One region of the Streptacidiphilus albus JL83 genome, then DNA from elsewhere that is predicted to be linked to it. Evidence: riboswitches for the same ligand, from Rfam matches in the RefSeq annotation. Region 1 holds a riboswitch; the other holds the start of a gene.
The links. Region 1 has a riboswitch for magnesium ahead of BS75_RS37145 (MgtC/SapB family protein). Riboswitches for the same ligand answer to the same signal wherever they lie in the genome.
Positions count from the first base shown of each region.

Region 2: linked by a shared signal. The riboswitch ahead of BS75_RS07475 (NRAMP family divalent metal transporter) and the one ahead of BS75_RS37145 (MgtC/SapB family protein) in region 1 are both predicted to bind magnesium.

Region 1 is NZ_JQML01000001.1:8,550,919-8,554,820, reverse strand. Features, by position in the region: gene BS75_RS37150 (Gfo/Idh/MocA family protein) at 1-551, shown strand, start outside; gene BS75_RS37145 (MgtC/SapB family protein) at 582-1,313, opposite strand; M-box (ykoK) riboswitch at 1,590-1,775, opposite strand; gene BS75_RS45215 (DUF1003 domain-containing protein) at 1,866-2,354, opposite strand; gene BS75_RS45210 (LCP family protein) at 2,414-3,902, opposite strand, start outside.
Region 2 is NZ_JQML01000001.1:1,743,126-1,747,027, forward strand. Features, by position in the region: gene BS75_RS07470 (primosomal protein N') at 1-442, opposite strand, end outside; gene BS75_RS07475 (NRAMP family divalent metal transporter) at 560-2,215, opposite strand; M-box (ykoK) riboswitch at 2,484-2,669, opposite strand; gene BS75_RS07480 (APC family permease) at 2,766-3,902, opposite strand, start outside.

The sequences.
Region 1 (3,902 bases):
AGGTCTCCATGTGCTTCCCGCTGCCGCTCTTCGGCGACATCCGCTACCGCTACGACCTGGGCGGCGGCGCGCTGATGGACGGCGGCTGCTACGCCCTGCACTGCCTGCGGCTGCTGGGCCAGGGCACCCCGGAGGTGCTGAGCGCGCGGGCCACGCTGCGCAGCCCGGACATCGACCGGGCGATGACCGCCGAGCTGCGCTTCCCCGGCGGGGCGAGCGGCCGGATCACCGCCTCGATGTGGTCGCACCGGCTGCTGGACTTCACCGCCCGGGTCGTCGGCGAGAGCGGCGAGCTGAGGATCACCAACTACCTGGCGCCGCACATCTGGAACCGGCTCACCGTCAGAACCCCGGCCGGCACCCGCCGGGAACGGGTGCACGGCGGCCCGACCTACGGCTACCAGCTGCGCGCCTTCACCGAGGCGGTGCTGCACGGCGGCCCGGTGCTGACCCCGGCCGAGGACGCCGTGGTCACCATGGGCCTGATCGACGACATCTACCGGGCCGCCGGGATGCGGCCGCGCGGCGAGACCCCCACCCCCCAGGTCTAGCCGGCCCGGTCGGAGCCGGCACGGCGGGGCTCAGGCCAGTCCCTGGTGCTCCGGGTGCGGGCCGTTCTCGTCCAGGTGCCAGTGCAGGTCGCGGAGGCCGGCCTCCAGCGAGAGCCGGGTGATCACCTGCTCCAGCGCCTGGGTGACGTCGCCGCTGACCGCGACCGTGGCCTGGAGGCTGGTGCAGTCCGCCTGCTCCCGGCGGGCCCGCAGACCGGTCGGGGTCAGTCCGGAGGAGGTCAGCGCCTGCAGCAGCAGCGCCCTGATGTGGGTCTCCGAGCGGCGGTCACACTCCAGGTGGACGGTGGCGTGGACCTGGGAGTCGGGGTCGGTGCCGGCGGCGGGCGCGTGGTCGAGCAGCCGTCCGGCGGGTCGCAGCACCACGTGGATGGCGAGCACCGCGAGCGTCCCGAGGACGGCGAAGGCGAGCTGGCCGGAGGCGGCCAGGACACCGACGGCGGCGGAGCACCAGAGCGTCGCGGCGGTGTTGAGGCCACGGACGCCGGCCCCGTCGCGGAGGATCACCCCGCCGCCGAGGAAGCCGATGCCGGAGACCACGTAGGAGGCGACCCGGGTGGGGCTGCCGATGTCGTGGACGGCGACGCTGTAGAGCACGAACAGCGTGGCGCCGGCCGCCACCAGCGCGTTGGTGCGCAGGCCGGCCATCCGGGCCCGCCACTGGCGTTCGACGCCGATCAGGGCGCCGCAGCCGACGCCGGTGGCCAGGCGGAGCAGGAATTCGGTGGTGGTCAGGGCGTGCACGGCGGCACCTCCTCGTCGGGGGTCGGACGGTGGTCAGGGGTGGAACGGCGGTGGGGACGCCGGGCGATCCTGATGATGGCCAGGATCGCCGCCGCCGCGAGGGAGGCGCGCAGGGCTAGCGTCTGCCGACCGGGGACGCGGACGGGCATGGGTGCTGCGGCCGCTCACGGCCCGGACCGCTCCGACGGCAATCCATGTCTCTCGCCTCCCTCTGGTCGGGAACGCACCGGTGGCGTCCGAACCGCAGGGGGAACGCCAGGAGGGCAGAGCACTCCCGGCACACCCCAACTCGTCAGAGCTTTGGCACTCCACGGCGTAGCGCGAGCCCCCGAAGGGTCCGCATGCGCAGCCACTTGGCCTCAACCCTTAGGTCGGGAAGAGGTGTCCTGATCCGGAGCGTCTCTCGACGGGTGGGATCAGTGGCCTGTGTCCGTGAAGACGCCTCACCGAACGAGGTGTCTTGTCTCAGCAACACGCCCATGATGCCCAACCGCCGCACACCCGTCAATCCGGATATAACGGTCCCATCCGGCGACGGGGTGTGACGTTGCGTCAGGAGGACTCGCCCGCCCCGCCCGCAGCCGCGTCGGCGACGGCCGCCGGGTCCAGGCCGAGCTTCTCCGCGATCCGGGCCAGCAGGGCCTCCTGCGCCGCCAACTGGAGCTGCACCGAGGCCACCTCGTGCAGGGTCGCACTGGCGTCCTCGAAGGTCGCCTCCGAACGCTTGTCGGCGGCCGCCGCCTGGACGTTCTGGCCGACCATGATCACCGACAGCAGCACCAGCTGGAGGAAGGTCTGGGCCACCCAGGAGACCACCGCCGCCAACCCGGCCTTGATCGCGTCAGGCAGGCTGATCAGGTCGAAGAGCGCGAAGGCGTAGGCGCACCACATGCTGCCGACGGCCTGGGTGACGATGAGCGCCACCCTGGTGTTGAAGCGGGTGATCGCGCTGTCGCGCGGCATCTGGTCGACGACCTTGACCGGACCCCGGGCCTTGCGGTCGGCGATGCGCGGATGCGGGACACGGTGGGACGTCGACATGAGCTGACTCTCCGTCATGAGAATTGCGGCGCTTACCATGCGGTGGGGAGACCCCGGCGTCATCCTGCCACCCCCGGCAGGGGCTGCTGGTCGCCGGGAGCGCCCCCGTAGTCGACCGGAGTGGGCAGGCTGGAACAGATGCTCTCGTCGCCGCTCCGGCTCTCCGCGCCCACGCTCGGCGAGGCGGAACCGACGGCACTGGAACTCGGCCCGGGCGTGGGCGTGTTGGTGAGATTGGCCGGCGCGTTGCCACCGAGCACCAGGGTCAGCCGCTGGACGCCGGGGTCCGCCCGGAGCACCGCCCCGGGGATGTCCGCCGCCAGCGCCCCGGCCTCCGCCGCCTGTCCCGCCGGGTACGTGATCTCGGTGGTCGGATTGGAGCCGGGGACGTCGCCGCCGACGGTCGCCCGCACACCCTGGGCGTCGAGCGCGGCCACCGCGTTGGCGGCCAGCCCGGGCGTCCCGGTGCCGTCGTCGACCGTGACCTCGACCGCCGACAGCGGCACCCCGGTCGGGGAGGTCGAGGGCGAGGGCGAAGCCGCGGGCGCCGCCCCGGCCCCGGGGTCGGACCCGGCCGTCGTCCCGAAGGCGGTGGCGGCGGCCGAGCCCGGCAGCGGCTCGTCCGCCCGCAGGTCGTTCCAGACCTGGGCGAAGTCCTGCCCCGGGACCACCCGGTTCCGGTCCAGCGGGTCGAACTCGTAGGGCGCGGTGATGTACTGCATGTACCGGGAGTTGAGGTCCTTGACGCTCCCGACCAGCGACACCATGGCCGTCGGCGAGTCCAGTCCGCTGTCCACCGTCAGATTGGCGGCGACGTCGCTCGCGATCCGGAACAGGGTGACCGGGTCGGTCAGCGTCCCGTTGCTGCTGAGCTTCCGGAACAGCGAGGAGGTGAACATCTGCTGCATCCGGATCCGGCCCAGGTCGGTGCCGTCACCGATGCCGTGCCGGTCCCGGACGAACTCCAGCGCCTGGGGGCCGCTGACCGTGTGCACGCCGGGGCCCAGCACCAGACCGCTGTAGTCCGGGTCGTTGATCCCGGGCGGGGGCACGCACACCTGCACTCCGCCGACGTCGTCGGTCAGCTGCTGGAAGGCGTTGAAGTCGATCTCGACGAAGTGGTCGACCCGGATCCCGGTCGTCTCCTCCACCGTCGCCACCGCGCAGCTCGGCCCGCCGAGGCTCATCGCCGCGTCGAACATGTCGCCGTCCGAGCCGGGGACCAGGGTGGCGCTGGTCCGGTTCCCGATGCCGATCCGGGCGTTGCACTGGGGCCTGGGCACGATCAGGTCGCGCGGGATCGAGGCCACCACCGACCACCGCCGGTCGGCGCTCAGGTGCACCAGCATCGCGGTGTCCGAGAGGTTGGTGCCGTTCTTGGAGGAGTTGCCGAGATTGACGCCGTGCTGGCCGTCCCGGGTCTGCGAGCCCAGGACCAGGATGTTCAGCGGGGTCTGGCCCTCGGCGTTGGGCTTCGACGCGGCCGGACGGTGGGTGAGCCCGGAGAGGCTGATCGACTGGATCCGGCCGAAGATCCGCTCGTAGCCG
Region 2 (3,902 bases), 6.8 Mb from region 1:
GGTCGGCGACCGCCCGGCACAGCCGGAGCAGCTCGGGGGTGAGCACCCGCTCGGGCGAGAGCACCTGGCTGAGCGGCGCCAGCGGCCCGGCGAAGTCGCTGGTGGCCCGGCGCTCCACCACGTAGCCGTCGATCAGCGTCCCGCCCTCGCGCCGCCCCTGCCCGCTGACGACCCGTCCGCCGAAGCGGACCCGGACCCGGACGCCGGGCTGCGCCGCCTCGTCCAGCCGCGCCGGGACGGAGTAGTCGAAGAACTGGTCGAGGTGCGACAGGCCCTTGTCGACGACGACCCGGGCCACCGGCAGCCGGGTCGAGGAGGCCGCCTGCTTCGGCTTCGACCTGGCCCGCCGCAGCTCGGCGCGGACCAGCTCCAGCTGGACCGGGGCGCTGTCGCCGGGATCGGCCGGGGCGGGGTCGGGGGCGGTGGGGTCGGCGGTGGGCATCACTCCAAGTCCTACCAGAGGACGCCGACATTCCCGCTGCCCGCTCCGCCGGGTGGATGCGGCAGGGGTGGGACACCGGGGTGTCCCACCCCTGCGGGCGGCGCTGCCGACGGAGCGTCAGCCGCTGACGGCCACCTGGACGATCTTGACGATGACCAGGATCATCGCGACCGCGAGGTAGCTGCGGAGGGCGCTCATGCCGATCTTGCGGCCGGTGGCCATGACCGGGCGGGTCAGCGTCTCCAGCGGCGGCATCCGCCAGTCGTCGCGACCGGAGCGGTCCAATGGGGCCTCCCCGCCGAAGGCAGGGGAAGGGTCCTCCTTGGTGGCGGTGCGGCGCCGGGTGAAGGCGTAGCCCGCGGCCAGCACCCCGGCCACGCCGCAGGCGGCCATGATGTCGAGGATGGCGCCGGCGGTGATGTCAGGGAACAGCACCGAGGCGGTGAGGATGACGGACAGGGTCACCAGGATGCCCACGACCGCGGCGGTGAAGGCGTTGGTCCGCGGGCCGTTCACCCACGGGCCCAGCACCTGGCGGTCGTTGCAGAGCAGCAGCAGGAAGACCGTGGCGGACGGCAGCAGCACCCCGGCCAGGGTCTGCACGCCCTCGGTGAGCAGGCCCAGCGGCGAGCCGGGGATCAGCACGATGGCCGCGGCGGCGGCCACCAGGGCGGCGTAGACGGCGTAGAAGCCCTTCGCGCCCTGCACGCCCCGGTGCAGCGAGTGCTTGATGCCGAAGACGTCGCCGATGGCGTAGGCGGTGGAGAGCGAGACGGCGAAGGCGCCGATGATCGAGGCGTCCAGCAGCGCGATGGCGAACAGCACCCCGGCCACCTTGCCGGCGTGGGCGGCGATGCCGGTGGCCAGCCCGCCGGCGTCGGTGAAGCCACCGAAGTCCTTGGTGCCGGCGAAGGCCGCGGCGGTGGCGCCCATCAGGGCCGCGCCACCGATGACGACGATCACGATGCCGATCCACAGGTCGGCCTTCTCGTACTTCATGAAGCGCGGGGTGATCCGCTTGTCGATGACGTAGGACTGCTGGAAGAAGAGCTGCCACGGGGCGACGGTGGTGCCGACGATGCCGATGATCAGCAGCATCACCGTGGACAGCTGGCCCGCGCCGCCCGGCATGTCGGGCACCACGAAGTCGTGCGCCATCTGCGAGGTCTTCGGGTGGACCAGGAAGTAGATCGGCACCAGCAGCAGCGACCCGGCGCACAGCACGATGGCGATGCGCTCGAAGCGGCGGAAGGAGCCGGTGAACGCGGAGGCGATGATGATCGCCGCGGCCAGCACCACCGCGGCGGTCCTGGGCAGGCCGAGGTAGCCGGCCGCCAGGGTGATCCCGATGAACTCGGTGACCAGGGTGAGCGCGTTCAGGATGAACAGGTCGATGACCGAGAAGGCGCCCCAGAACTTGCCGAAGCGCTCCAGGATCAGCCGGGCGTGGCCGACGCCGGTGACCGAGCCCAGCCGCAGCACCATCTCCTGGTTGACGTAGAGGACCGGGACCAGCAGGGCCAGGGTCCACAGCAGGTGGGTGCCGTAGTTCTGCCCGGCCTGGCCGTAGGTGGCGAACGCGCCGGCGTCGTTGTCGCCGACCATCACGATCAGGCCGGGGCCGACGATCGCCAGCAGCGTCCTGAGCTTGGCGGACAGACCCCGGCGCTCGCCGTGGTCGCCCAACTTGATGGTGCCGAGCGCGCCGTGGATGTCACCGAGGTGGGCGTCGTCCAGTACCGCGGTGCGGGTCGTGTCGATGGTGGTGGTCATGATGATCCCTCCCTGACCCCCGTCGGGGGCGGTTGGAGGGCATGCAGCAGCCATCCGTCCTGCGGCGGCGGACGCGCAGGACAGGCCGATCGCCCGGGGGGCGCAGGGACAGGTGGTTACCGCATGCCGGAAGAAGACAAGGTCAGGCATGGTTGACGGGGGCGTTTGTGCCCCGGACTATCGCAGTCCATCTCTCGCCTCCCTCCGGTCGGGACGCGACGCGCGCGCCCATGCGGCAGGGGGAACGCCAGGAGCGCACAGCACTCCCGACACACCCCAACTCGTCAGAGCTTTGGCACTCCACGGCGTAGCGCGAGCCCCCGGAGGGTCCGCATGCGCAGCCACTTGGCCTCAACCCTTAGGTCGGGAAGAGGTGTCCTGATCCGGAGCGTCTCTCGACGGGTGGGATCAGTGGCCTGTGTCCGTGAAGACGCCTCACCGAACGAGGTGTCTGTTGAAACAACCTTCGCATTATGAGCCTCTGGGGAGCGACCGGTCAACTCGACCCCGCGGCTCCCCGGTGCCCGGCGCTCCGGTTCGTGAGCAGTCGTCAGCTCTTGGGTCCGGCGGCGGCCGTGGCAGGGGCGGCGGGGCGCCGGGCGGGGACGCCCAGGTCCTGGCCCTCGAAGTGGTGGGCCTCGCCGCGTCGGCGGGTCAGCACCGCGAACAGCACCCCGGCGCCGATCAGCACCAGCAGGATGTAGTCGATCGAGGGGCCGATGGCGGTGGGCCCGTAGACGAAGAACCCGATCAGGGAGGCGCCGAACATCGCCGTGGCCAGGGCCGAGGCCACCAGTAGCGCCCGGTGCCGGTGCGGCGGCGCGTCCGTCTGCCCGTGGCCCTGCCGGTGGCTCTGCTGGTGGACGCGGCGGAGGAACACCGTCGCGGTGAGCGAGTCCAGGAAGAACTCGGCGACCAGGAAGAACCCCGCGGCGGAGAGCACCACGCCGAAGAAGGTGGAGACCGAGGGGAAGAGCAGCTCGGCGGCGACCACCGCGAGCGCCGCCCCGAGGGTCCAGAGGGTGGCGGCCTGCGGAACCCGGCGGGCGTTGACGCGGCCCAGGCTGCGCGGCAGCAGTCCCTCGCGGCCCATGGAGAACAGGGCGCGGCTGAGGATGTAGGTGGTCAGCCACAGCCCGCCGGCGGTGGAGGCCAGCACCGGCACGAGCATCAGCCAGGGTGCGCCGGGCACCAGCCGGTCGCCCCACACCGCCATCGGGTTGTCGGCCCCCGCCAGGTCCTTCAGCGGGGTCTCGGCGAACATCAGCGGGTAGAGGAGGGCGTAGAAGCCGAGGGCGAAGAACACCCCGACGATGCCGCCGGTGCCGGGGTCGGTCCGGGGCCGCTGGGCCTCCTCGGAGGCGAAGCTGTCGATCTCCCAGCCGTCCAGGATGGTCGCGGCGACGACCGTCACGGTGACGATCCCGCCGATCGGCGCCGGGCCGAAGTGCACCGGCACGTGCAGCGCGGGCCAGCGCACGGCGCCGATGACCACGAGCGCGGCGACCGCCACCAGCTCCAGGACGAGGAACGCCTTGGTGATCCGCGCGGTGGGACTGGCTCCGCCCAGGAGCGGGATCAGCGCGAAGCCGACCCAGCCGGCCCCGACCGCGAGTTGGACCAGCGCGGAGGGGTGGCCCGAGGGGTCGAGCAGGGTGGTGGTGTAGGTCGCCGCGGGAATGATGAT